Regions from separate parts of the Dyella sp. SYSU CM1112 genome, predicted to be linked through region 2. Evidence: riboswitches for the same ligand, from Rfam matches in the RefSeq annotation. Region 2 holds a riboswitch; each other region holds the start of a gene.
The links. Region 2 has a riboswitch for cobalamin ahead of metE (5-methyltetrahydropteroyltriglutamate--homocysteine S-methyltransferase). Riboswitches for the same ligand answer to the same signal wherever they lie in the genome.
Positions count from the first base shown of each region.

Region 1: another riboswitch for cobalamin. It lies ahead of AC4HNJ_RS05550 (ribonucleoside-diphosphate reductase subunit alpha); the one in region 2 lies ahead of metE (5-methyltetrahydropteroyltriglutamate--homocysteine S-methyltransferase).
Region 3: another riboswitch for cobalamin. It lies ahead of cobO (cob(I)yrinic acid a,c-diamide adenosyltransferase); the one in region 2 lies ahead of metE (5-methyltetrahydropteroyltriglutamate--homocysteine S-methyltransferase).
Region 4: another riboswitch for cobalamin. It lies ahead of AC4HNJ_RS09585 (TonB-dependent receptor domain-containing protein); the one in region 2 lies ahead of metE (5-methyltetrahydropteroyltriglutamate--homocysteine S-methyltransferase).

Region 1 covers NZ_JBZEGI010000002.1:561,513-568,623, forward strand. Annotated here, with positions in the region: gene AC4HNJ_RS05540 (MFS transporter) at 1-588, shown strand, start outside; gene AC4HNJ_RS05545 (glycoside hydrolase family 27 protein) at 705-1,910, opposite strand; cobalamin riboswitch at 2,146-2,353, shown strand; gene AC4HNJ_RS05550 (ribonucleoside-diphosphate reductase subunit alpha) at 2,653-5,055, shown strand; gene AC4HNJ_RS05555 (hypothetical protein) at 5,276-5,503, shown strand; gene AC4HNJ_RS05560 (ribonucleotide-diphosphate reductase subunit beta) at 5,526-6,542, shown strand; gene AC4HNJ_RS05565 (GNAT family N-acetyltransferase) at 6,559-6,987, shown strand; gene AC4HNJ_RS05570 (DUF2076 domain-containing protein) at 7,089-7,111, opposite strand, start outside.
Region 2 covers NZ_JBZEGI010000002.1:317,367-324,477, reverse strand. Annotated here, with positions in the region: gene metE (5-methyltetrahydropteroyltriglutamate--homocysteine S-methyltransferase) at 1-1,948, opposite strand, end outside; cobalamin riboswitch at 2,146-2,357, opposite strand; gene AC4HNJ_RS04530 (class I SAM-dependent methyltransferase) at 2,404-3,234, opposite strand; gene AC4HNJ_RS04525 (alpha/beta hydrolase) at 3,332-4,237, opposite strand; gene dusB (tRNA dihydrouridine synthase DusB) at 4,322-5,308, opposite strand; gene AC4HNJ_RS04515 (nucleoside permease) at 5,421-6,680, opposite strand; gene rhtC (threonine export protein RhtC) at 7,044-7,111, shown strand, end outside.
Region 3 covers NZ_JBZEGI010000002.1:215,667-222,777, forward strand. Annotated here, with positions in the region: gene cbiB (adenosylcobinamide-phosphate synthase CbiB) at 1-384, opposite strand, end outside; gene AC4HNJ_RS04130 (cobyrinic acid a,c-diamide synthase CobB) at 381-1,676, opposite strand; gene cobO (cob(I)yrinic acid a,c-diamide adenosyltransferase) at 1,673-2,275, opposite strand; cobalamin riboswitch at 2,471-2,696, opposite strand; gene AC4HNJ_RS04140 (TonB-dependent receptor plug domain-containing protein) at 2,937-5,420, shown strand; gene clpB (ATP-dependent chaperone ClpB) at 5,577-7,111, opposite strand, start outside.
Region 4 covers NZ_JBZEGI010000005.1:157,743-164,853, reverse strand. Annotated here, with positions in the region: gene edd (phosphogluconate dehydratase) at 1-824, opposite strand, end outside; gene pgl (6-phosphogluconolactonase) at 1,002-1,697, opposite strand; gene zwf (glucose-6-phosphate dehydrogenase) at 1,694-3,184, opposite strand; gene AC4HNJ_RS09590 (GntR family transcriptional regulator) at 3,374-4,126, shown strand; cobalamin riboswitch at 4,250-4,509, shown strand; gene AC4HNJ_RS09585 (TonB-dependent receptor domain-containing protein) at 4,660-6,558, shown strand; gene AC4HNJ_RS09580 (efflux RND transporter permease subunit) at 6,898-7,111, shown strand, end outside.

The DNA.
Region 1 (7,111 bases), 240 kb from region 2:
CATGCCGGCACTGTGCTGGTCGGCATGGCGATGGTGATGATGACCACCGTGTCGTTTTACCTGATCACCGCCTACACGCCGACCTTCGGTTCCGCCGTCCTGAAGCTGTCGCACCTGGATGTATTCACCGTCACCCTGTGCGTGGGCATCTCCAATTTCATCTGGTTGCCGCTGATGGGCGCGCTGTCTGATCGCATCGGACGCCGCCCGTTATTGCTCGCTTGTACCTTACTTGCCCTGACGACCGCCTACCCTGCCTTGCATTGGCTGGCCGCGTCGCCCGATTTCGGCAAACTGCTCGGCGTGGAATTGTGGCTCTCCTTCCTCTACGCCAGTTATAACGGCGCACTCGTGGTCGCCCTGACGGAGATCATGCCGATAGAAGTACGCACCACCGGTTTTTCATTGGCCTATAGCCTGGCGACAACGGTCGGCGGCTCCAGCCTGGCCATATCGCAATGGCTGATTCACATCACCGGCAACAAGGCAGCGCCAGGCTTGTGGCTTTCTTTCGCCGCATTGTGCGGTCTTATCGCTACCTGGATGGCTTATCGCCATCCGCAACACCGAACGCTGCACCGACTTTAGTTTTTCAGCAACGGCATCGCCTACCAGTAACTTGATGCGTGCATGAATGCGTCATCCCCGCGAAGACGAAGATGACGCATCGGCATAGCGACGCACACCTACCAAGGCGCATGCTGCTAGCGTTTTGCTCCGCTCACCTTCAGCAGCACCACGCCATAAGCCGGCACCTCGAACACATGCCGGCTGTCGATCCGCCCGAGATCGCGGTGCTCCCACACATCGCGTGCCGTGACGCTATCACCCAAGCCGAGCGCCTTCAGATCCAACGTCGCATCCAGCGAGTGGTTGAGCGTGTTGAGCAAGCCCACCGCCATCGATCCATCCGCCAGCGGGCGCGACCAGAGCTGGATGGGACCAGCCTGCATCACGCGACCACCGGCGATGCCGCGTGCATCCTGATCGATCGCAAGCACTTCGCGATTAGTCAGCACCTCGCGCGTCACCGCACTCATGGACGATAGGTCATTGCCTGCAATCAACGGCGCAGCCAGCAGCGCCCACAGGCTCATGTGCGTGCGTTCCTTATCCTGCGAATCCATGCCCTGGTTGCCGATCTCCAGCATGTCCGCATCGTTCCAGTGGCCAGGTCCCGCGTAACGCTCCAAGCCTAGCTGCGAATTGGCGTTGAACATCATGCTGATGTAGTTCGCCTGGATGTCATCCGTGGTGCGCCACAAGTTGGCGCCCAGGTCCGCGCCCCATTCCCACACGCGGCCCCAGCCATAACTGCACAGCGCATAGACGATAGGACGTCCGGTGGCGTCCAATGCCTGCCGCATCCGTTGGTATGCCGCTTTCATCATGGCCGTTTGCTCGGCCAGGCTCTTTCCACGCATGTGCCGCGAAAAACTGCACAGATCGTATTTCAGGTAATCCACGCCCCAGCTTGCGAACAAGCGCGCGTCCTGCGCCTCGTGCCCGTAACTGCCCGTGAAGCCGCCGCAGGTCTTTTCACCCGGCGAGGAATAGATGCCGAATTTAAGGCCCTTGCTGTGCACGTAATCGGCCAGTGCCTTCATGTCGGGAAATTTCGCGTTCGGGTGCAGCATGCCGTGCGCGTCCCGCTGCCCCTGCCAGCCGTCATCGATGATGACGTAACGATAGCCGGCCGCCGCCATGCCACTGGATACCATCGCATCGGCCGCGTGACGGATGTCCACATCGGTGACGTCGGCGCCGAAATGGTTCCAGCTGTTCCAGCCCATCGGCGGCGTCGGAGCCAGCGCGGCATCGTTGATCGAAGCGGCCTGCACCCAGCACGGCCATAAGAGCAGGCATGCCACCCACCACCAGCGGACTGCCATTCGACGGTACCCGTTCATCGCTTCACTCCCCAGGGACATGCCTTGGAGCTTAGCGAACGACCCGCGGCTGTCATGTGTCCGGCGTCATTGGGACGCACCGGAAGGGCCGCGCCCCATCGACCATGGATCAGCCCGCCATCGTGTTATGGGCAGTCCGTCACAAAAATCCCGCAAGCCGCGCGGCGCCTGGTTTCAGGCTGCTTATCCACCGGCTTATCCACAAATTATTGGGTTGACCGACACAGATTACCCCGATATGTTGTGCTCCGTCGGTCGCCGTCGCCAGGTAAACGGAGGCGGCTCGGGAATCCGGTGCGAATCCGGAACTGCCCCGCAGCGGTAAGCGGAGACGAACGCCCCATGGGCACTGGTCGATTCGCGACTGGGAAGCCGGGGTCATTAGGCGGGTCGCAAGATCCACATCCGCAAGTCCGAAGACCTGCCGACACGGCATGACTGGAACGTCATGCCGCCGGTGACGGCTTCCGCGGGGAAGTGTGTCGCACGATGCGGATGTCACCCGCATCGGACGACTCCCCACCCTAGCTGCCACATCAGCCCTGCGCGCGGGAGCAGGCGGTTGAGTCCAGGGAGTCCGTCCATTCCAACCGGATCGTTCCGGCCGGGACGGCCTCCACAACCCGGAGTGTCCGACATGCAACCTCTCGATACCGAATCGCGCGAGCGCACCGCCGCCCGCGCGGACACGACCGCTTTTTCCGCCGATACCGATCCGTCATCCCCTGCCAGCCCTGTCACGATGTCCGTTACTGCCGAAGCTCCTTTCACCCTGACCCCGCCGCACAACCCCGGCCAGATGCGCGTCACCAAGCGCAATGGCAAGCAGGAAGTGGTCGACGTCAACAAGATCGTCCGCGCGGTAACACGCAGTGCCGAGGGCCTGCACGCTGTCGATCCGCTGCGCGTGGCGCTCAAGACCATCGGCGGCCTGTATGACGGCGCCACCACGCAGGAGCTGGATCAGCTTTCCATTCGCACCTCCGCCGCATTGACGGCCGAGGAACCCGAATACGGCCAGCTCGCCGCACGCCTGCTCAGCGCCTTCATCGACAAGGAAGTAAGCGGCCAGGAAATCCAGAGCTTCTCGCAATCCATTGCACGCGGCGCAGAACTGGGCATCCTCAACGCGCGCCTGCGCGATTACGTGGCCGAGAACGCGCGCAAGCTCAACGATGCGATCGATCCGCTCGCCTCGCGCCGCTTCGAGTACTTCGGCCTGCGCACGGTGTACGACCGTTACCTGCTGCGCCATCCGCAGCTGCGCAAGGTGATCGAAACGCCGCAGTACTTCTTCATGCGTATTGCCTGTGCACTGGGCGGCAATGAGATCGGTGAAACGCTGGAACTGTATCGCCTGCTCTCTTCGCTGGAGTACATCGCCAGCTCGCCGACATTGTTCAATGCAGGCACGGCGCATGAGCAGCTGAGTTCCTGCTTTTTGCTGGATTCGCCGCAAGATTCGCTGGAATCGATCTATGAAAAATACGGCGACGTCGCCAAGCTCAGCAAATTCGCCGGCGGCATCGGCCTGGCTTATTCGCGCGTGCGTTCGCGCGGCTCGCTGATCAAGGGCACCAATGGCCACTCGAATGGCCTGGTGCCGTGGCTGAAAACGCTGGACGCTTCCGTCGCCGCCGTGAACCAGGGCGGCAAGCGCAAGGGTGCGGCCTGCGTGTATCTGGAGCCCTGGCACGCCGACATCGAAGAGTTTCTGGAATTGCGCGACAACACCGGCGACGAAGCGCGCCGCACGCACAATCTCAACCTGGCGAACTGGATTCCCGACGAATTCATGCGCCGCGTGGAGCACGACGGGCACTGGTCGCTGTTCGATCCCAAGGTCGTGCCGCATCTGGTCGATAGCTGGGGCGAAGCCTTTGAGTACGCTTACCACAAGGCCGAAACCGAGGGCCTGGCCGTCAAAACGGTGAAAGCGCGCGAGCTGTATGCACGCATGCTGCGTACCCTGGCCCAGACCGGCAACGGTTGGATGACGTTCAAGGATCGCAGCAACGCCACCAGCAATCAGACGGCCAAATCCGAGAACGTCATTCACCTCTCCAACCTTTGCACCGAGATTCTGGAAGTGACCAACGCCGGCGAGACGGCGGTGTGCAATCTCGGCTCGGTCAATCTCGCGCGTCACGTAGTCGACGGTGCGTTCGACTTTGCCAAGCTCGCCACCACCGTACGCACCGCCGTGCGCCAGCTCGACCGCGTGATCGATCTGAACTTCTATCCGATTGCTACGGCCGCCACCGCCAACCGCAAATGGCGCCCGGTGGGTCTGGGCGTGATGGGTCTGCAGGACGTGTTCTTCAAATTGCGCCTGCCGTTCGATTCCGCCGAAGCCCTGGAGCTGTCCACGCGCATCGCGGAAGAGATCTATTACAACGCATTGGCGCAATCGAACGCGCTGGCAGAGGAATATGGCGCGCATCCCGGTTTCTCCGACAGCCGTGCCGCCAACGGCGAGCTGCAGTTCGATTACTGGCTGAACGCGAAGCTGCACGATGCCGGGCGCTGGGACACACTGCGCGAAGCGATCAAGGTGAAAGGGCTGCGCAACTCATTGCTGATTGCCATTGCTCCCACCGCGACGATCGCCTCCATCGCCGGTTGCTACGAATGCATCGAGCCGCAGGTCAGCAATTTGTTCAAGCGCGAAACCTTGTCCGGCGATTTTCTTGTCATCAACCGCTACCTGGTGGAAGAACTCAAGACCCTGGGTTTGTGGACCGCCGAAATTCGTGACGCGATCAAGCTCGCGGAAGGCTCGATCCAGGGCATCGCTGCCATCCCTGAGCGTCTGCGCTCGATCTATCGCACGGTATGGGAATTGCCGCAAAAAGCCTTGATCGACCTCGCTGCCGCACGCGGCGCCTACATTGACCAAAGCCAGTCGCTGAACCTGTTCATGGAAAACCCGAACATTGGCCAGCTCAGCTCGATGTACATGTACGCCTGGAAGGCAGGCATCAAGACGACCTACTACCTGCGCTCGCGCCCGGCGACCAAGATCGCCAAGACCACGGTAACAGCACCCGCTACTGCGACACCGGCGCCCAACACGCAGGAAGCGGCCACCGCTGCAGTGTTCTGCTCATTGGAAAATCCGGAGTACTGCGAGGCGTGCCAGTAATCACCTCGTCGGCTCATCGCAAGTCAGGGTCCAGCGCCTTTGCAGATATGCACGTCACCCGATCCCAGCTTTCGCCGGGACGACGAGCTTAAAAAGTCAATGCGGTCGCGACACCTATCACCCAGCCGTCCTGAGTCTTACATCAGCCCCTCAAAATCAATATGAGCATATGTCGCATCTTGGCCTCTGAGTCCACATTCACTCAACGCACATGACAGGAATGAAGCCCTTCCGCAATCGCAGTGGTCGCTCCGGCGTGAGTGGCTACGCGATGGGCGAGGGCTTCATCCTGGCTCGCTTCATCAACGATGGTACTTACGCATACACCGATGCCGCGCCCGGCCACATACACACACGCAATATGCAGCGGCTCGCCGAGGCTGGCATCGGCCTGTCCACTTACATCAGTCGCTTCGTGCGTGGGCGTTATGCGCGCAAGCCGGATTGAATGTTTCCATTGAGGAATTTCCATGTCTGATCATCCCTCGCACATCCTCGATCCGGGCTTCGAACTCACCCTGCGTCCGATGCGCTATCCCGAGTTCTACGAGATGTATCGCAACGCGATCAAGAACACCTGGACAGTGGAGGAAGTGGACTTCTCGCTCGACGTCACCGACTTGAAGTCGAAGATGACAGAGGCAGATCGCCATCTCATTCATCGTCTGGTGGCCTTCTTCGCCACCGGCGACACCATTGTCGCGAACAACCTGGTGTTGAACCTGTATCAGCACATCAACGCCCCGGAAGCGCGCATGTACCTGTCGCGCCAGCTGTTCGAAGAAGCGCTGCACGTGCAGTTCTACCTCACGCTGCTGGACACCTATATTCCCGACCCGAATGAACGTAACAAGGCATTCGCGGCGATCGAGAACATCCCATCCATCCGACAGAAAGGCGCGTTCTGCTTCAAATGGATCGATTCCGTCCAGAACCTGCGCAGACTGGAAACCCGTGAGCAGCGGCGGCAATTCCTGCTCAACCTGATCTGCTTCGCCGCCTGCATTGAAGGGCTGTTTTTCTTTGCCGCCTTCGCCTACGTGTATTTCCTGCGTTCGCGTGGCCTGCTGCACGGCTTGGCCTCGGGCACCAATTGGGTGTTCCGCGATGAATCGGGGCACATGGCGTTTGCCTTCGCGGTGGTGCGTACCGTGCGCGCGCAAGAGCCGGACCTGTTCGATGAAGCCATGCGCGCGCAAGTGGAAGCCATGCTGGAAGAGGCCATCGCTTGCGAAACGCAATTCGCCGAAGACGTGCTTTCCGGCGGCGTGGCCGGTCTGTCGGTGAAGGACATGCGGCAATATCTGGAGTATTGCGCCGATCAGCGACTCGCCCAGCTTGACCTGCCGAAAAAGTACGGCGCGAAGAATCCGTTCGACTTCATGGATCTGCAGGATGTGCAGGAAGTCACCAACTTCTTCGAGCGGCGCGTATCGGCGTATCAGGTCGGCGTGGAAGGTGACGTCGCGTTCGACATGGCTTTCTGACGCATAATCGGTAGCCATGGATACGCCGCGCATCGTGCTTACCGACGCTCCCACTGTCGAACAGCTGGGCGCGATCCGCCGCCCGCTCGATCAATTCAATCTTGCCGCTTGCGGCATCAGCGACCAGCGTGCATTGGCGCTGATGGTGGAAGATCCGGCCACCCATGACATCGTGGGCGGCCTCAGTGGTCGAAGCTCACGCGGCATCCTGTTTATCGATGTGTTCTTCCTGCCGCAAACGATGCGTGGCGCCGGCCTGGGTAGCACGCTGCTGCGCATGGCGGAGCAAGAAGGCATACGCCGCGGCTGCCGCACTGGCCTGCTGCATACCAACGACTTTCAGGCACCCGGCTTTTACATGAAGCACGGTTGGCGTGAATTCGGCAACTTCCCTTGCGATCCGCCCGGCAGCAGCCGGATCTTTTTCAGCAAGGAACTGCGTTGATCGCTCGGCACCCAGTTCGGCACAAGCATCAGTCGCTTCACGGCCGCCATTCCCATCCTCGCGGGAATGGCAGCCTTACGCGTGAGTGCTGACGACGCGGTTTAGGTCCAGCTGTTGTCGTCGT
Region 2 (7,111 bases):
TGTTGTTGAATTCGCTGTAGCACATGTGGGTATGGATCTGGGTGGCATCGTGCAGGCCGCCGGTCGAGACGCGAAAGCAGTGGACCGCCCAATCCAAATAGGGCGCTTGCTCGGCTTGCCGGATCGGAAGGCCTTCGCGCAGTGCGGGTTCGTCAATCTGGATAACGTGGATGCCGGCGCTTTCCAGGTCATGCACTTCGTCGCGCAGGGCCAGGGCGAGTTGCAAGCAGACGTGCTCGCGCGGCAGGTCGTCGCGCACGAACGACCACTGCAACATGGTCACCGGTCCGGTCAGCATGCCTTTTACCGGCTTGTCGGTCAGCGACTGCGCGTAAGCCGACCAGCGTACCGTCATGGGGTGTGGCCGCGCGATGTCGCCCCAGATGATCGGGGGTTTTACGCAGCGCGAACCGTAGCTTTGCACCCAGCCGTGGCGCGTAAAGGCAAAGCCGTCGAGCTGTTCACCGAAATACTCCACCATGTCGTTGCGTTCGGGTTCGCCGTGCACCAGCACGTCGAGTCCGATACGTTCCTGGAAGCGAATGACGTGTTCGATTTCCTCGTGCAAGGTGGTTTCGTAACGCTGCTTATCCATACGCCCCGCGCGATGCTCGGCGCGAGCGTGGCGAAGTGCCTCGGTCTGTGGAAAGGAGCCGATGGTGGTAGTGGGCAATAACGGCAGCGCGAGCTTGTCCGCCTGCACTTTGCATCGATGCATCAGGCGAGAGCGACGCTGCGTGGCTTGCGGACTCAATCCGCGGACACGCGCACGGACGTCTTCACGCTGCACGCCGTGTGCCTGTGCGCGTGCGGCGAGCTGGGCGGCCTGTGCATCCAGAATAGCCGTGGCGTTGCTGTCGCCGTGGAGTTCGTTTGCATAGAGCCGTAGTTCTTCCAATTTCTGGCGAGCAAACGCCAGCCAGTTCTGCAGGTCGCGTGGTAACGCGGTTTCCTGCGCCGCGTCGACGGGAACATGCAGCAGCGAGCAAGACGGCGCGAGCCACACATGGTCGGTTCCGCGGGACTCGGCAATCGTTTGCAGGAGTGGCCGCACGCGTGCGGGATCGCTGCGCCAGACATTGCGTCCGTCGACAATGCCGGCGCTGAGCACGCCCTGCTGCGGCAGTGCAGACAGGAGTGCGGGAAGTTGTTCCGGTGCACGCACCAGATCGACGTGCCATCCATGGACCGGCAGGCTGGCGGCCAGTGAGAGGTTGTCGCCAAGACCTGCAAAATAGGTGGTCAGCAACCGCTTTGGAGAACGTCCCGTCGCCAAGGCTGTGTAGGCAATGCGGTAGGCGTGCCGGGTCACGGCATCCAGATCCTCTACCAGGCAGGGTTCGTCCAACTGGATCCAGGAAACGCCGGCGCGTGCAAGCTGCTCCAACAGTTCGAGATAAGCGGGCAGCAGTGCCTCGAGCAAGTCGAGTGCAGGGCTGCCGTCGCGGGTCTTGGACAGGCGCAGAAACGAAACGGGTCCAAGCAAGACGGGACGGCCTTCCAATCCCAGCGCACGCGCCTCAAGCCATTCGTTGAGAGGTTTGTTGACGGTAAGCCGGAAGCGCTGGCCTGTGTGGAGTTCCGGCACGATGTAGTGATAGTTGGTGTCGAACCACTTGGTCATCTCCAAGGCGTGCAGTGTGTGGTTGCCACGCGCCATGCCGAAATAGCCGGCCAACGCATCCTCCTGCCATAGGGGGCGGTAACGGTCGGGCACCGCGTCGAACAAGACGGCGGTGTCGAGCACGTGATCGTAGAACGAGAAGTCATTGACGGCGACCGTGCCGATGCCTGCCGCGTGAGCAAGCTGCCAATGTCGACGTCGTAGTGCGTGTGCCGTGTCGAGCAGGGATCTAGCGTTACCGTTGCGCCAATGCTGTTCCAGTGCGCGCTTGAGTTCACGGCGGTGGCCGATGCGCGGAAAACCAAGATAAGTGGTGTGTGTCATCGTGTATTCCTCATTGCAATGCGTGGCAAAGAGGAACGAAGGCAGACGCGACCAGGGCATTGCCATGTGCGCGCCGTCGACCTTCGCCCCCGCGGGCGAGCTGGGTAAACCGCGGGCAGGCTGGCGCTGCGTCAGTGGGCGACGCGGTGCCGGCTCTCCCCGCGGAGATCCCAGGTCGTACGAAGCGCCGTTGCGAACGGGTGGCTTCGGCTGGGGCAGGTCTTCGGGCTCGTGGACCAGGCATTACGCCGCCTACTGTTCGCCGCTTCCCAGGCAATAGCCCAGTGCTCATAGCGAAGGTCGTTTCCACACACCGCTGCGGGGCAGCGCCGGAATCCAACCGGCTTCCCTTTTAATTGCATCTCTTTATTCGGATAAAGAGATGAAAACCTCAGCGGGCGAACAGTAGCCTCAACGCATAGCCATGGTCAATGACTCTCGGCAGGGCGAGCCGGTCAATACACCACGGCGCGTGCTTGTACGAAGGCGAAGAAGAACACCGCGTTGGGATCGTTGCGCACGGCCTGTAATTCACCGCGCATGCCATCGACGGTTACCGCATCGGTTTTTCCGGCGGCAATGAGTTGTTCCGCGGCGGAGAGCAGCAGTTCTTCCCAGAACGCGATCATCTGCTTGCGGCGCCCGGGCTGACGATTGTCCAGCAGCACGCTTTTCACTTCGGTTTGTACGTCGCGATAACCACCGGCCAGCAGCAGGTTGCCGAGCTTGGCGCCGATGAAGGGATCGCCGCCGCTGTCGTATTGGTGATCGTTGAAGGCCATCCAGTAACGCAGCAGGTTGGGCGAGTAGGGATCGAGGAAGAACGAGGCATTGAGCACCTCGGTCACGTAAATTACGGCGCCAGGGCTGAGCACGCGACGAACTTCGCTCAGCACGCGCGCAGGGCTGGGCATATGTTCGAGCACCCAGCAGAGATAGGCGGCATCGAAACTCCGGTCTGCGAAAGGCAGATCGGCGGCGTCGGCTTGGCGCAGCGCGTAGCGCGATGCACACCATGCCTTCGCGGACAGGTTGCGTTCGGCGGCAGCCAATTGCGTAGGCGAGCGGTCGATGCCCGTGATGTGCAGGTCCGGAAAACGGCGCAACAGTATTTCGGTTTGTGCCCCGACACCGCATCCCACTTCGAGCAGATGGCTCGCATTGCTGTAATCGATGTGGCTGTAGAGGGTGCTTTCGAACATGCGCGCCTGACGCATCAGACGCGATTGCTCTTCATCCGAAAAACCATGGATGTAGGGGAAGTCGCCGGTAGCGATGCTGTTCATGCCAAGCTGTCCGCAACCCCATGCACGGCGTGCCTTCAATGACGCAGGCGCGTAGCTACGTTACTCCGTCACCTTGTTGCCGGGGAGTGCATGCGGCTCAGTGAGCAAGGGCTATGGGATGGGCGTGGATGAAACGCATGACGTCGTCCAGCGTCGGCGCATCGGCGTGGAACGGGCGAGACAGGGCAAATACCAATGCGTTGTGGCTTACGCCGGGGTACAGGCGCAACCAGACTTCTTCGTGATGCGCCTTGAGTACATGGGCAAGCGAGATGGCGTTGGAGGGTTCGACTTCATGGTCGGCTTCGCCTTGCAGCAGTAGCATGGGAGGCTCGTGACCGTGCACGAAACGCACGGGCTGGGCGCGTGCTTGTGAGGCGGCATCACGGCCGAACATGCCGAGCATGTCCTTTTCGCTGGCGGGAATCGGCATGAAGTCATAACAGCCGGCCAGGCCGATAAAGCCGGCCAGATCGAAAGGATGCAGATTGTAAGGCGTCAGCCACGATGGATCGGTTGCCAGCAGTGCGCCGATCTGGCCGCCGGCCGAGTGCCCCATCACAAAGATGTCGTTCGCCCGTCCACCCCATGCTGTAGCGTGGGCAAATGTCCACGCGACCGCTCGCGCGGCGTCCGTCATGAAGCCGTCCATCTTCACGTGTGGGTATTTCCGATAATCCGGAATGACCGTCACGACGCCATGCGAAGCCAGTGCCGTCCCCACGAAGCGGTACCACGCGCGTTCGCCGCGGACCCAACTGCCACCATAGAAAAACACCACGACTGGGGCGTGTTCCGCATTCCGTGGTCGGTACACATCCAGCTTCAGCTGGTGCTGCGGATCGAAGACGATGCCATGTTCTGCCACGATGCCGGCACGGCGATCGGTGGCGTTCAGTCCGGCAAACAGGCTCGCCTCACAGCCGCTGAGCAGCAGTGCGACGCTCAAGAGGATGGCGATATGCAGCGGAAACTTCAGCGAGCGGGCGAAGGAGAGGTACATCGTGGCGTGGCATCAAGAACGACTTGCCGATGATGCCTGCTTCGGCGCCGCAAAGGCTTGCGAACATTTATCGGAATGCGTCATTCAAGCGGCGATGCGCCACTGCGCTTGCAGCCCTTCGAAGTATTCGCGCGTCAGGCGCAGTTGGTCGTGTGCGTGCTCGGCGCGATTGACGACATCACGAAAGGCCGTGTTCTCGGGCCGATCCTTTGCATACCAACCCAAGTGCTTGCGCGCGATACGTACGCCGGCCTGTTCGCCGTAGAACGCATAAAGATGTTCCAGATGGCCAAGCAAGATGGCCGAAACCTCCAGCGGTGGAAGCGCTGGCAGCATTTCTCCAGTCGCCAGGTAGTGGGCGATCTCCCGGAAAATCCATGGCCGTCCTTGCGCGCCGCGGCCGATCATCACCGCATCGGCACCCGTTGCGTCGAGTACATGCCTGGCTTGTTGCGGTGTCGCGATATCGCCGTTAGCGAGGACCGGTATGCGAACGGCCGATTTCACTGCGGCAATCGTGTCGTATTCGGCTTCCCCTTCGTATTTGTCCGCACGTGTACGTCCATGCACGGCGAGTGCCGCGATGCCGTTGTCCTCCGCAATGCGCGCGATAGTGAGGGCGTTCTTGTGCTGCCGATCCCAGCCGGTGCGGATTTTCAGCGTGACCGGGACTTCTACCGCGCTCACTACCGCTTTCACGATGCGCGCGACCAGCGGCTCGTCTTGCAGCAAGGCCGAGCCTGCCCACACGTTGCATACCTTTTTGGCGGGACAGCCCATGTTGATGTCAACAATTTGCGCGCCATTGGCAACGTTGAACCGCGCTGCCTCGGCCAGCATGACGGGATCGTAGCCGGCGATCTGCACGCTGACGGGTTCAGGCTCGCCTGCATGATCCATCCGCTGGATGGATTTGCGGGTTTGCCATAGACGCGGATCGGCTGTCGTCATTTCAGACACGGCAAGGCCCGCGCCCAGCTGCTTGCACAGCAGGCGAAAAGGCTTGTCGGTAACGCCGGCCATGGGTGCGAGCACCACGGGCGGGTCGATGCGATAGGGGCCGATCTGCATAGGGGTATTGTAACCCTGGCTGCTCGTCTCTCTCTTCGCACGAGGCAGGCGAAGCTTGTGACTTGCCCCGCCATCCTTCACGCAAAGGGGTAGGGACATGCGGCGGTGAACGTCAGTGCGCAGGAATGCCTTGCCGGGTTTCGGGTTCGTGCTTGTGCTTGAAGAGGAAGACGAATAGCACCGCGACGATCAGCGAGTAGGTTGCGAATGTCAGCCAGATACCGTGCCACTCCAGCGAGTGATCGGGACGGGTGAAATACCGGTCGATCACGATGCCGCTGATTGAGCTGCCGAGCACGGCTCCGATGCCGTTGGTCATCAGCATGAACAGGCCTTGTGCACTGGCGCGGATGGCCGGGTCGCTTTGCCCTTCCACGAATAGCGAACCGGAAATGTTGAAGAAGTCGAAGGCCATGCCGTAGACGATGCATGAGAGCACGATCATCCACAGTCCCGGTCCCGGGTTGCCGAAGGCGAACAGGCCAAAGCGCAAGGTCCACGCCAGCATGCTGATCAACATGACGGTCTTGATGCCGAAGCGTTTCAGAAAGAAAGGTATCGCCAGGATGAAGAGCGTTTCCGACACTTGCGAGATGGACATGATGATGGCGGGATAGCGCACCGCGATCAGATCCTTATAGGCATCCACGTGGGCGAAATCGTGCAGAAAGGTATCGCCATAGGCGTTGGTCAATTGCAGTGCCGCACCCAGCAGCATGGCAAAGATGAAGAACACCGCCATCTTGCCCTGCTTGAACAAGGCAAACGACGTGAGCCCCAAGGCATCCAGCCACGAACGGTGGCTCTGGCCACGCAAACGCGGCGGGCAGGGCGGCAAGGTGAATGCGTAGAGACCGAGCACGAGTGCTGCCCCCGCGGCAACATAGAACTGGCCAGTAGTGGTTTCCAGATGCAGCAGGCTGACCATCCACATGGCCGCGATGAAACCGACCGTGCCCCATACGCGAATCGGCGGGTAGACGCGCACTACGTCCACGCCGTCGCGCTTGAGAGCGTTGTACGCCACGGTGATGGAGAGCGAGATGGTGGGCATGTAGCACATCATGTTCACCAGCATCACCCAGAACAGCGTGTCAGGCTGATTGATCTCCGGCACGATGCACAGCACGATGGCGCCGCTGATATGCAACAACCCGTACAGGCGTTCGGCGCGTATCCATTTGTCCGCGACGACGCCAAGCAAGGACGGCATGAAGAGTGATGCCAGGCCCATGGTCGAGAAGATCGCACCGAACTGCTCGCCGGACCAATGCCGGTTTTGGAACCAGTAGGCACCGATCGTGATCAACCATGCGCCCCAGACAAAGTACTGCAGGAAGTTCATCGCAATGAGTCGGAGCTTCAGGCTCATGGGTTGGTTTCCTGCATGTGGTTGTCCCCTGGGTAATGCGCAGCTATCGGGTCTTCGACGATGTCCGCATGGGCTTGATCGTCTCGGTGAAAGTCCGGACCGATGCGCATGTTTTCCAAACAGCCAAGGCTGCCCTTCTCGAGAGCTTTGCCCCGGCATGGATAATGGACCCCGCCCTTCGCCGAAGCGCGCGTGATTCAAACTGGTTTTGGATCGGCCCTGCCTTGTAAAGGCTGGGTTGAGCGCCCGCGCCAATGCCGTGGCAGCGTAGAGGAAGCCCTGGCCGGGCGGCAAGGTCGCCGCATGAGGTGTTTAGGGCGCTCCTGCACCATTACACTGCAGGTTGGTTTGCGGAGTCGCCTTATGAGTCTGTTCATTACCATCGCGATGGTTCACATCATTGCCCTGATGAGTCCCGGTCCGGACTTCTT
Region 3 (7,111 bases), 100 kb from region 2:
TGCGTTCAAAGCCACAGTGTCACGGCTGACCATGCGCCCGACGGCATGGCGAGCCGCATCGAGATCATCCCTGGCAAGCGCCTCGGCCACGGGCCGCGCATGCTCTCCAAGACTGCGCAAGCCTAGCGCCAGATACAACGTTATGACCGCGATGCACCATGCCGCCCATGCCGGCACAGCTTGCTGGATGGTCCGCAGCATCAGAACCAAGGGCAGCACGGCCAACGCCCACGCCAATATACCTCGCACACGTCGATCCGCATGTATGCAATGCTCGATCCAGACGGCTAGACGGCCAAATGCCACCAGAGGATGCCCACGGCGCGGCTCGCCTAGCCATGCATCAAGCAAAACGGCGGCAAGCATGGCCGTCATGGTGCTCATGCGCGAAACAAGCCCAAGGCCGCCGAGGGATGCGAAGGAAAGTAGAAGTGCACGAAGCTGGCGGTAAAGCGACGATCGCGATAGACCGCCTCGCGGCCAGGGCCCCCATTGGGATTGAACGCATGTGCGATCGGCTCCGCATCGATCGATGCCTGCGCGTAGTGAAAAGTATGCCCGCGCAAGCTGCCTTCAGGCAGATCAACGCCCTGAAGACCCAACGCTGCGAGCCGCGGTTGCAAGACCGCACGACCGGGCAATAAAGCCGCCATCGTCGCCTCGTGCCCGCTTTGATCCGTCAGCCCATCGAGCGCGAAGAGCAATCCGCCACATTCGGCAAGCATGGGTTTGCCGGTATCGCGATGCGTGCGCAAGGCTGCATGCAAGTCGGTCCGTCGCGACAAGGCATCCAGATGCAGCTCTGGATAACCACCCGGCAACCATACGGCCTCGCAGTCGGGTAAGGCATCACCGGCCAAAGGCGAGAAGAAACACAATTCCGCACCCGCCGCGCGCAATAGATCCAGATTGGCCGGATAGATAAAGCAAAATGCGTCATCGCGCGCCACGGCAATACGCTGTCCTTTCAATAGGGGCGGAATGCTTTCGCTGGCCGAGGTTTCGAATGCAACAGGCGGCGGCAGTGCCGTTGCGGCATGTTGCGCCCACGCATCGGCCAAGGCATCGAGTCGCGCATCGATATCGGATAGCTCCGCTGCCGCGATCAAACCCAGATGCCGTTCCGGCAGCGCAAGCCGCTCTTCGCGCGGCAATGCGCCGAGCCAGTGCAAGGAGGCAGGAAGGCTCTCTTTCAGCAGCTGCGCGTGATAAGCACTACCGATGCGATTGGCAGCCACGCCATACATCGACAGCCCTTCACGGTAGGTTGCCAGGCCACAGGCAAGCGCGCCAAAGGTTTGCGCCATCGCCGAACCATCGATAACCGCCATCACCGGCACGCCCAATTGCTGTGCAAGATCGGCGCTGGACGGCGCGCCATCGAACAACCCCATTACACCTTCCACCAGGATCAGATCAGCATCGCCCGCGGCATCAAAGAGACGCTTGCGTACATCCGCTTCGCCGCACATCCACAGATCGAGCTGATAAACCGGCGTACCTGCGGCGCAGGCCAGCACCGTGGGATCGAGGAAATCGGGCCCGGTCTTGAACACACGCACGCGCCGCCCCTGCCGGGTGTGCCAGCGGGCAAGTGCAGCGGTCACTGAAGTCTTGCCCTGCCCCGATGCCGGCGCGGAAACCAGCAAGGCCGGGCAGTGCCGGACATGGCTCATAGCTCCACGCCTTTTTGTGCCTTGATGCCGGCCTCGAAAGCATGCTTGACCACACGCATCTCGGTGACCGTGTCGGCGACAGCGATCAATCCATCCGGTGCGCCGCGGCCGGTGATGACGACATGTTGGCGTGGGGGACGTGCCGTCACGGCCGTCAGCACTTGCTCCAGCGATACGTATTGCTTCACCAAGGCGATATTGAGCTCGTCCAGCAATACGAAGTCATAAGCGGGATCGGCGAGCATGCCTGCGGCGATGGACCATGCGGCTTGCGCCGCTGCGATGTCGCGCGCCTTGTCCTGAGTCTCCCAGGTAAAGCCCTCGCCCATGACGTGATAGTCGAGCTGGTCGCCGGCGAAATGGCGAAAAAAAGCCTCCTCACCCGTGGAAAAGGTGCCTTTGATGAACTGCACCACGCCGCACTTGAAGCCGTGCCCCAGCGAACGCGCCAGCATGCCGAAACCGGAAGAGCTCTTGCCCTTGCCGTTGCCGGTGTTCACCACCAGCACGCCCCGATCGATCGTGGCGCGCGCGATCTTGCGATCGACCAACTCTTTTTTGCGCTGCATGCGTTCGCGGTGACGCTCTTCGGGTGTCATGTCATCGCGCGGCGAACGTTCGCTCATGGCCGCACCGCGGCACGGTCGGCAAACGGGAAAGACACATTCATGGATGCACTCCTTATCGTGTGCCCGGCAAGGGCGCTCGACACACGGAAGGAAGATGATGCGGCAACACGCCGAGGCGTGGCACCCGGACACGGCCCTCCGCCTGTCTGGTTTAAAGCCTGCCGAGGCAAGCTCTCGCATAAGGCCGGTCTCCGGGCTTGCGAGCGAAGGCCTGCGCCTTCTGGCCCACGCCTTCCCGTGCTCGGCACAGTGGCGCTCTGTGGACCTGTTGCTCGCCTACCGTTGCGGGGGCAGCTCCGGAGTCATCGCCCTGACACTGAGCGATCTCACCGGATTCCCGTTTCAACCACTGGCTTTAGGGCCAGCAGTCACCTTAGGCCGGAGCATCATAAATGTCCTGCTCCAGGACGCCTAGCCCGAGCGTCGTTACACGCCAGCTGCACCGACCGATAACGATGCTGGCGTGAGGCGGCCCGCGTCAATGGCTGACATAGGGAGTAAGTCCATGCCGGGTAGCGATATTTCCATTTGGACTTTCGGACGCCTAATCGTCGGTTGATGGTCCGCCTCATTGTCATTAATCTGAAATTGCTGCCCCGCAGCAAAACAACAAGCTAGGGGAAAACTCGCAATGAAGAAAGACGACCGCTCGCCTTATCAAGGCAGGCCCAAGAACGATTCCATCAAACTTCTCACGGCTTCAGTGTTGTTGGCACTCGCCACCACCGCTGCTGCCCAGGACACCTCGCAAGCAGCCTCCAGCGACAAAGCGAAAAACCTGCAGGCCGTGATCGTGACCGGCACACGCGCGCAGAATCGAACCGACAGCACCTCGTTATCGCCGATCGACGTCGTACCGGCTTCAGCCCTGCAAAGCACCGGCACCACCGAACTTTCCACTGCTCTCGCGCGCCTGATTCCTTCGCTGAATTTTCCGCGCCCTTCCGCCACCGACACTACCGATTCGCAACGTCCCGTACAGTTGCGCGGCTTGGCTCCGGATGAAGTCCTGGTGCTGGTCGACGGCAAGCGCTGGCACAACAGCGCCATGGTGAACGTGGACGGCACCATCGGCCGCGGTTCAGCTCCGGTGGATCTCAACACCATTCCGCTTTCTGCCATCGATCACATTGAAGTGCTGCGTGACGGTGCGTCTGCGCAATACGGTTCCGACGCGATCGCCGGTGTGATCAACATCATTCTGAAGCATGGTGCGCAAGGCGGCTCGGTGGAGCTGGATGGCGGCCAATACCAACGCGGCGGCGGACGACAATGGCAGGGTTCGGCCAACTTCGGCATTCCATTGAGCGGTGACAAAGGCTGGCTGCGCATCAGCGTGGATGACGGGCATCAAGATCCGACCAATCATGGCGGCGTCGACATCCGCTATCCCCAATTCGGTGAGAAACAAGTGTTCGGCGATCCCTCGGTGAGCGAGCACAATCTGTTCCTGAACACGCAATACGACCTCACCAACAACATCCAGTTTTATGCCTTTGGCAGCTACCACGATCGCAACGCGATTTCCGACGAGCTGTATCGCAATCCCTATGGCTACCCGTCATCAGTAGCGTCCCTGCTTACGTCGCTCTATCCCGGCGGCTATCAACCGCTACTACAGGCTCGCAGCACCGATCAGGCGCTGGTAGCCGGCGTACGCGGCACAACCAGTGGCGGGTGGCGCTGGGATGTAAGCGCCAACTACGGCGGCAATCGTGTATCGCTGGATACGATCCACACCGCCAACTACGCCTTCCTGCACGATTTTGGCTATACGCCCAACAGCTTCTTCGATGGCGTGGTCTCATCCGCGCAGCAGGTCGCCGATGTCGATATCGCAAAAGACTTCAACCTGAGCTGGTTGCCCAATGCGGTAACGCTGGCCTTCGGCGGCGAGTATCAACGCGACACGTATCAGATCAGTGCTGGCGATCCGAGTTCGTACTACGTGGGCACATCGGGCGTGAGCGGGGGCGCGCAGGGTTTCAGTGGCTACAGTCCCGTGAACGTGGGCTCATGGAGTCGCAGCGACGTAGCGCAGTATGTAAGTCTGGAAACCAACCTCACCGACAAACTCGGCACCTCGTTCGCCGTACGGCATGAGGATTACAACGACTTCGGCAACACGGTGTCGGGTGCCTTGGCTGCACGCTACGACTTTACCGATCGCTTCGCGTTGCGTGGCAGCGTCTCGACCGGATTCCGCGCCCCGTCGTTGGCGCAGGAAGACTATTCCCAGATCGGCTCGCTTTACCTGACACCCAGCAACGCAGGACCTGGGGTAGCGCCTGGCATCTATCAGACCGGCCTGTTGCCAGTGAACAATCCGGTAGCGCAATTGCTGGGAGCTCAGTCACTGCGTCCGGAGCGCTCGCACAACTACACCGTCGGCGCGGTGTTCAATCCGATCGACCCGCTGACGCTGACCTTGGATATCTACCAGATCCAGATCTACAACCGCATCGTGCTCTCCAGCACGCTGAGCGGACTCAACAATCCGGCGGTGGTGGATTACCTTGCCGCGCATGGCATCACCAATGTGTCCTATAGCTCGGCGCAGTATTTCACCAACGCGGTAGATACACGCACTCAGGGCGGCGACATCGTCGCCAGCTACCATTCGGATTTCGGCAACGATGGCGTGCTGGACAGCACGCTGAGCTATAACTACAACCGCACGCAAGTCATGGGCGTAGCGCCGAATCCGCCACAATTGGAAGCGCTGGGCCTGCAATTGCAGCGTGTGACCTATCGCGACATCAAAGGCCTGCTGGCCAACTCCACGCCACGAAGCAAGTTGATCCTCAACGAGAACTACACGTTGGGTCACTGGGCATTCAATGGCAACCTCACCCGTTACGGCAGCTTTACGGCATATAGCAACAGCACGTACCTGCTTAACCAGACCTTCAGCCCGCAATGGGTGTTCGATCTGGCTGGCAGCTACAACCTGGACAGCTGGACATTCACACTGGGCATGGACAATGTCACCAACAGTTATCCGGACAAGGTGATTGCCGCGAACAACAACAACGGCACCATTCCTTACTCAGAATTTTCACCCGCGGGCTTCAATGGGCGTTACTATTACACCAAAGTGATCTATCACTGGTGATTCAACAAGCCCACTGCCAAACACTTGTGCGATGCATGCATGGAAATCCCGGCCTTGAGCCGGGATTTTTTTGCGGCAGAAATTTGCGGCCAGGTCGCACTCACGGCGGGCTTGCTTCACCCCTCCCCCGCTAACCGCAGGGGAGGGTGATGCCTGTCACGCATGCTTGTGGAAAGCGAGATGCCCACCTTCAGCACTTACCGCAATCGTGTCACCCGAGGTGAAACGCCCTTCCAGGATTTCCTTCGCTAGCGGATTCTCCAACTGCTGCTGGATCGCACGCTTGAGTGGACGCGCACCGTATACCGGATCGAAGCCGACATTGCCGAGCAGATCCAGGGCCTTGTCATCAACCTCCAGCTTGAGCTCACGCTCAGCAAGACGTTTTTCCAGGTACGCCAGCTGGATGCGTGCAATGGCACGAATCTGCTTCTTCTCCAGCGGACGGAATACCACCAGCTCATCGAGGCGATTGATGAACTCCGGCCGGAAATGAGCCTGCACTACACCGAGTACCGCCGCTTTCATCTGCAGATAATCAGCCTCGCTATCACCGGCGTTTTCCTGGATGAGTTGCGAGCCGAGATTGGACGTCATCACGATCACGGTATTGCGGAAGTCCACGGTGCGACCCTGGCCATCTGTAAGGCGGCCATCATCGAGCACCTGCAGCAACACGTTGAATACATCCGGATGTGCTTTCTCCACTTCGTCCAGCAGAATCACGCTGTACGGACGGCGACGCACGGCTTCCGTGAGATAGCCACCTTCCTCGTAGCCGACATAACCCGGAGGCGCACCGATCAAGCGCGCCACGGAATGCTTTTCCATGAACTCGCTCATATCGATGCGTACCATCGCGTCCTGCGTGTCGAACAGGAATTCGGCCAGCGCCTTGCACAGCTCGGTCTTGCCTACCCCGGTGGGGCCAAGGAACAGGAACGAACCATAGGGACGATTCGGATCGGACAAGCCCGCACGAGCGCGACGGATCGCATCCGACACGGCTCGCACCGCTTCATCCTGACCGACTACGCGCTTGTGCAGCGCCTGTTCCATATGCAGCAGCTTTTCGCGCTCGCCTTCGAGCATCTTGCTGACCGGTATACCCGTCCAGCGCGAGACCACTTCAGCGATTTCTTCCTCTGTGACACGGTCCTGCACGAGCTTGAAGTCCTGCTGTTCGGCAGCCTGCGCGGCGGCCAGCTGCTTTTCCAGTTCCGGCAGGCGTCCGTACTGGATCTCACTCATCTTGGCGTAGTCCTGCCGACGCTGCGCCGCTTCAAGCTCTACCCGTGCCTGCTCGATCTGCTCCTTCACCTTGGTGGCACCTTGCAGCGCCGCCTTTTCCGATTTCCACACTTCATTGAGATCGGAGAACTCGCGTTCAAGCTTGGCGATGTCCGCGTCCAGATCCGCAAGGCGCTTCTTGGATGCCTCGTCGGTTTCCTTCTTCAACATTTCGCGCTGGATCTTCAATTGAATCAGGCGACGTTCCAGGCGGTCGAGTTCCTCCGGCTTGGAATCGATCTCCATGCGGATGCGCGAAGCCGCTTCATCCATCAGGTCGATGGCCTTGTCCGGCAGCTGACGATCCGTGATGTAACGATTGGACAAGGTCGCCGCGGCGACGATGGCGGGATCGGTGATCTCCACGCCATGATGCACGGCGTAACGCTCTTTCAAGCCAC
Region 4 (7,111 bases), on a different contig from region 2:
ACGCCCGATTTGCCTAGCGCGGCGCAGCGGCGCACGGCTTCGGCAGTGAGCGCATCACGCAGCGGCGTATCCGGCGCTACGAAACTCGCGCCCGGCAAATGCAGGCCCATGATCTCCATCAGCATCTGGTTGGAGTTTGCCGTGCCGTAGAAGGTGCAGGTGCCGGCTGAGTGATAAGAAGCCGCTTCGGCTTCCAACAATTCGTCACGGCTGGCCTTACCCTCGGCGTAGGCCTGGCGCACTTTCGATTTCTGTTCATTGCTGATGCCGCTGGGCATCGGGCCACTGGGTATGAATACGCCGGGCAGATGTCCGAAGCTCAAGGCCCCGATCAGCAGCCCCGGCACGATCTTGTCGCAGATGCCCAGGTAGAGCGCGCCGTCGAACATGTCGTGCGACAAGGCCACGGCCGTGGTCATCGCGATCAGATCGCGCGAGAACAGCGACAGTTCCATGCCCGCGCGCCCTTGCGTCACGCCATCGCACATCGCCGGCACGCCGCCGGCCACCTGCGCGGTAAAGCCTGCTTGCCGCGCGATCTCGCGGATAAACGTCGGATAACGTTCATACGGTTGATGCGCCGAGAGCATGTCGTTGTAAGCGGTGACGATGCCGATATTCGGCGTGTGGCCTTCGCGTAGCGCGGCCTTGTCCGACGCGTTGCATGCCGCAAAGCCGTGCGCGAGGTTGCCACAGGAAAGGCGTGCGCGATGCGGGCCGTCGATCATCGCGGCCTGGATGCGATCCAGATAAGCGGCGCGCGTATCGCGGCTGCGCTCGCGCAGGCGTTCGGTCACTTCGGCAACGACGGGATGCAAACTCATTTCAGACTCCAACCGAGAGAGCTCGGCGTTGATGCTTTTCTTGCCAGTCGGATTAACGGCAACGGTTTGACGATGTTTGATGCGGCCTTGGCGTCATTGCCATTCCCCTACGCAGCGGAATCCATTTCTGCTTGTCGCACTCGCGGAAGGGGGCAGGGCGAGGCAAGAGGCGACGCTTCAAGGGCACCAATAAATTTCCAGTGGCCGCTCGGCACGCAGCACGCTAGCAATGGGCAGGGTGCTGTCAGGCTTTTCCGCTTCCGCCAGCACGTCACGCTTGTCGTTGCCTTGAATGTGCAGATACAGCGTCCGCGCCTTCAACAGCACCGGCAAGGTAAACGTGATGCGCGGTTCGCCGGCGCCTGGTGCTCGCATCGGCAACACTTGCGCCGTGTTCGACGTATCCAGTGCTTCGCCGAGGCGATCGCCACCGGGAAAGAAAGAAGCCGTATGTCCATCCGGCCCCATGCCCAGCACGATCACGTCGAAAGGCTGCTTCAAGGCAGCCACCCGTGCACGCACTTCACCAATACCGGCTTCCGGTGTCGCGGCCTCCACGTACAAGGGCACGAATTCCGCATCGGCCGCCCGGTGTTGCAGTAGCAGCGATTCAACCAGTCGTGCATTGGAACGCTCATCCGATTCGGGCACCCAGCGCTCGTCCACCAACGTGACGGTCACCCGCGACCAATCCAGCGCCTTGTTTGAAAGCGCCTCGAACAGACGCTTGGGCGTGCTGCCGCCGGAAACCGCGATCAAGGCTTCGCCGCGCACATCGATCGCTTCGCGCAACTTACCCGCCAGGCTTGCCGACAAGGCCTCGGCCAGCGCCTGGGCGTCATCGAACGCATGCAAGGCGTGCTTCGCGCTCACGGCTCGTGATCCTCATCCCAAGTGCGGCCATCGCGCTCAATCAATGCTACCGCCGCGCTCGGTCCCCAGGTGCCGGAGGTGTACGGACGCGGCGACTCGCCGGTCGCCGCCCAGGCAGCGAGGATCGGGTCGGCCCAGTTCCATGCGGCCTCCACTTCATCACGACGCATGAACAAGGTGGGGTTGCCGCGCACCACGTCGAGCAGCAAACGCTCATACGCATCGGGCTGTTGCACGCCGAACGCTTCGGCGAAGCTCATATCCAGCGGTACGTGGCGCAGACGCAGGCCGCCCGGACCCGGATGCTTGATGGTCAGCCACAGCTTTACGCCTTCATCCGGCTGCAGGCGCAGCACCAGGCGGTTCTGTGCCAGCGGACCGGCCGAAGCGGTGAAGATGGAATGCGGCACCGGCTTGAACGCCACCACGATTTCCGACACACGCTCGGCCAGACGCTTGCCGGTGCGCAGATAGAACGGCACGCCGGACCAGCGCCAGTTGGCGATTTCCGCCTTCAAGGCCACAAAGGTTTCGGTATTGGACTTCTCGATCTTCGACTTGCTATCGCTGTTCAAGTCTTCGATGTAGCCCGGCACGCTCTGCCCTTCGGCCGCGCCCGCCCGGTACTGGCCGCGCACGGTGAGTTGGGCAGCGTTGGCTTCATTGATCGGCTTGAGCGCATGCAGCACCTTGAGCTTTTCATCGCGCACCGCATCCGGCGACAGCGAAGAGGGCGGCTCCATCGCCACCATGCACAGCAGCTGCAGCATATGGTTCTGCACCATGTCGCGCAGCGCGCCGGCATGATCGTAATAGGAACCGCGGCGCCCCACGCCGAGCGTTTCCGCCACGGTGATCTGCACGTGATCGATATGGCCGGCGTTCCACAGCGGCTCGAACAGGGCGTTGCCGAAGCGCAGCGCCAGCAGGTTCTGCACCGTTTCCTTGCCGAGGTAATGGTCAATGCGGAAGGTTTGCGATTCCGCGAAGACACGGCCGACGTCATCGTTGATGCGGTTGGCGCTGGCCAGGTCATGACCGATCGGCTTTTCCAGCACTACGCGCGACTTGCCCTCGTTGAGGCCGTAGCCGCCCAGACGCTGGCAGATGTCCACGAACAATTCGGGCGAGGTGGAGAGATAGAACACGCGCACGTGATCGGGCTGTTCGCCCATCAGCTTGGCGAAGTCGTCCCAGCCGTTGTCCTTGCGGGCGTCGAGCGGACGGTAGTGCACCATTTTGAGAAAGGCGTCGAGCTTGTCCGCCTGCGCCTTGGCTGCGCCGTTGATGGCGGAGCGGACTTGCGCGCGATAACCGTCGTCATCCAGACCCTCGCGGGCCACGCCGATGATGCGGCTGCCGGGCTGGATCTGGCCGTCGATAAAACGATGAAACAGGGCAGGGAGCAATTTGCGTACGGCCAGGTCGCCGGTACCGCCGAAAATCACCAGATCGAACAGATCGACCGGTTGAGCAGGTGCAGTCACAACTCACCTCATGGAATGCGGGCAGTCGCGGGGATGCGGCTGCCAGGGGAACTCTGATCGTACCAATGACATACCAGGCCATACCAGTGTTTTCGGTGTGCAATCGTATGCAAAATTTTCCTAAGCTGGCGGCCACCCCGTGTAACGCCCTGTTGTGCCAGTGGTTCGCCATTGGTATGGTTGCCAGCTATGCAAAGTGCCCTGGCCGAGGAATACCGGCGCCTGAGCCGTGATACGACCACCCATCAGCCGCTGGCTTACCTGCGGCTGCGCCGGGCTATTCGCAATGTGATCCAGCATCGCGACATCGAGCCGGGCCAGACCTTACCCAGCGAACGCGATTTATCGCAGGTCCTGGGTCTGTCGCGCGTGACGGTACGCAAGGCAATTTCAGGCCTGGTTGAAGAAGGCCTGCTCACCCAGCGCCACGGCGCCGGCACCTTTGTGGCCGAGCGCATCATCAAGCCGATGTCGCGGCTGACCAGCTTTACCGAAGACCTGCGTGCACGCGGCTTGCATCCGCGTTCCGAATTCTTCGAACGCAGCGTGGGCGAAGTGACGCCGGAAGAATCGATGGCACTGAACCTTTCCCCCGGCGTGCTGGTGGCGCGCCTGCACCGCGTGCGCTATGCCGAAGATGAGCCGCTGGCGATCGAACGCAGCGTGGTGCCGGCCAGTGTGCTGCCCGATCCGCACGAAGTGCACGACTCGCTGTACGAAGCACTGGAAAAGCACAACAGCCGCCCCGTGCGTGCGTTGCAGCGCTTGCGCGCCGTGTTGCTGGCGGCGCGTCAGGCCCGCTTGTTGCATGTCAGCGTGGGCAGTGCCGGTCTGCATATCGAACGCCGCAGCTTCCTCGACGATGGCCGCGTGGTGGAATTCACCACCTCCTGGTATCGCGGCGACATCTACGACTTCGTAGCGGAATTGCAGACGGACTGATGCCGCGCATTACAACCGAGACATGACCTCCCCCGCCTACAGGAGAGGGGTCATTCGTTCTTGCGGTGGAAATGTTCTTGCGGTGGAAATAACGGCGAATTGCCCTGGCCGTCCCCAACCGCTACAGTGGCGCCCGTTTCGGGTGTCCCCTGTTCGCCCAGGGGATGAAACGGGAAGCCGGTGCGCTGTGTTCCCACAGCAAGGCCGGCACTGCCCCCGCAACGGTAAGCGAGCGCGGTAGCGCCGTCGGTCCATGACATGGCCGGCAGCTATCACGAACGGTCACACGCCACTGTGCACGACATGGGAAGGCGCCGTTCGGCGGCATGCGGATCCGCATGCCACTCGCAAGTCCGGAGACCGGCCCGCGACAGAGCCTTGAATGGCTCTCCAGGTTCTGGTGCTCGCGGCGGGCGAGGCACGGAGATCGCGCTGCAGCCGTCGCCTGCCCGCTCTTTCCGCTGCTTTTCCCCTTTGGCGCCAGTCATTCATCTGCGCCGCGCGGGGACGTGCGGCAAGGGGTCATACACATCATGTTGAAGAAGACTGCGCTTGCAGCGGCGCTGCTGGCCGGATTGGCCAGCCCGGCCCTCTACGCCCAAACCACCTCCGATCAAAGCGGCACGTTGACGCCGGTGATCGTCACCGCCACCCGTACCGCCATTACCGCCAACGATGCCTTGTCATCGGTAACCGTCATTACGCGCGAAGACATCGAACGGCTGCAGCCGGTTTCGGTGGCTGATCTGCTCACCGGCCTTCCTGGCATTTCCATTGCGCAAACGGGTGGCATCGGCCAGCAGACTTCCGTCTATGTGCGCGGCACCAATGCCACGCACGTGCTGGTATTGGTCGATGGCATACGCATCGGCTCCGTGAGCTCCGGCTTGGCCGCGCTGGAACAGATTCCGGTGAACGTCATTGACCGCATCGAGATCGTGCGCGGACCGCGCGCCAGCCTGTACGGCTCCGACGCGCTGGGTGGCGTGATCCAGATCTTTACCCGCCACGGCCAGCCTAACGGCGGTATTTCGCCCTCCGTCAGCGTGACGGGCGGCAGCCACGGTTTCGTCAACGGGCAGGCAGGCCTGTCCGGCGGCACCGATCATCTTTGGTACAACGCCAGCCTCGGCGGCGAATACACCGGCGGCATTCCCGCCTGCCGCATGGGTGCGGCGGAACTCGGTGTCGCCTGTTTCGTCGACGATCCGCGCAATGACGCCTACCGCAACTGGAACGGCTTCGCCAACTTCGGTTATCGCTGGGACAACGGCACCGAACTGGCCTTCGACTGGCTGCGCAGCAAAAGCAACGCCGAATACACCGGCAGCCCCTATGGCGGCAATGACGCCATCGAAGAGCAATACGTAGCCGGCGCGCGCCTGAGCTTTTCGCCGCTCTCGATCTGGAAAGTCACGCTCGACGCCGGGCAAACCCGCGATGACGACGCCACGTTCTACCAGGGCAGTTATTTCGGCCTGTACTACCCACGCACCGGCACCGGTTATTTCAATTCCCGCCGCAACCAGGCCTCGTGGCAGAACGACATCACGCTCACCTCCAATCAACTGCTCACCGTAGGCGTGGACTATGAGCAGGAACACATCACCAGCGACACCGCCTTCGAGCAGACCACGCGCGGCGATACCGGCACCTTTGCGCAATACCAGGGCACCTTCGGCCAGAACGAAATACAGGTCTCCGCGCGTCACGATCACAATGATCAGTTCGGCAACCACAACACCGGCTCCGCGGCCTGGGGTTATCACTTCGAACATGGGCCCGTGCTATCGGTGAGTTATGGAACCGCTTTCCATGCACCGACCTTCGACGATCTGTATTTCCCGGCTTTCGGCGGCGTGCCCACCTCCAATCCGGACCTGAAGCCGGAAACCTCGCGCAGCGTTGAAGTCGGCCTCACGCAACAGCTCGATCATTGGAATTGGGGTGTAAACGCGTACCAGACACGCATCACCGACCTGATCGGCTTCAACAGCGAATTCGTTCCTGTGAACATCAGCCGCGCGCGCATCCGCGGCATTGAAGGCCAATTCGGTTTCGATGTGGACGACTGGCGCGTACAAAGCTATCTCACGCTGCTGCAGCCGAAAGACGACGACGGCAGCGCCGACAACGGCAACATCCTGCCACGCCGTGCCGAGCGCACCGCACGCATCGATGTCGACCGCCGCTTCGGCAAGATCAATCTCGGCGTAACGGAATTCGCTTCCGGCAAGCGCTATGACGACGCGGCCAACGTCTATCGCCTGGGCGGCTACGCCACCACCGATCTGCGCGCCAGCTACACCTTCGCACCCGGCTGGCAGGTGGAAGCCAAACTGGCGAACGCGTTCGATCACAGCTACGAGACCGCCTACTACTACAACCAGCTAGGGCGTACCTGGTATCTGACCTTGCGTTACAGCCCCTGATAAAGCGGCGTGTTTGAGCACCCTATGGTTCGCTTAGCAGCAGCAACGGCTGCTACAGCGTAGCGGTCGGTCTCAGCGCACGCTCGGGCAATCCCGCCCCAACCCTCCTCCCCTGCATGCAGGGGAGGGCGCCATGTCCGGCAGTCCCGCAACACGTCTTTTCACATCTCCGGCCGCGCCATGCCTTTCGGCACGGCCGGACTTCAGGCACATTTGCAGGTCTGGCTTCCCAGGCATAAAGGTGCCCATGATTGCGCCCTTCTTTTCGCTTGCGCCGTTGCCCGCGCTGGAGACGCGCAGGCATGGCTTGCATTTACCTGACGCTGCACAGGTAACGCGATGAATATTTTCGCGCCGATTATCCGTCGGCCTATCGGTACCTCATTGCTGGCGATCGGCCTGACGATTGCCGGGTTTTGCGCGTACTTGATGCTGGGCGTCGCCGCATTGCCCACGCTGGATTTTCCCGGCGTGTTCGTCACGGTCGCGCAGCCCGGTGCCAGTCCGCAGACCATGGCGACCACGGTGATGGCGCCACTGGAACGCCACCTGG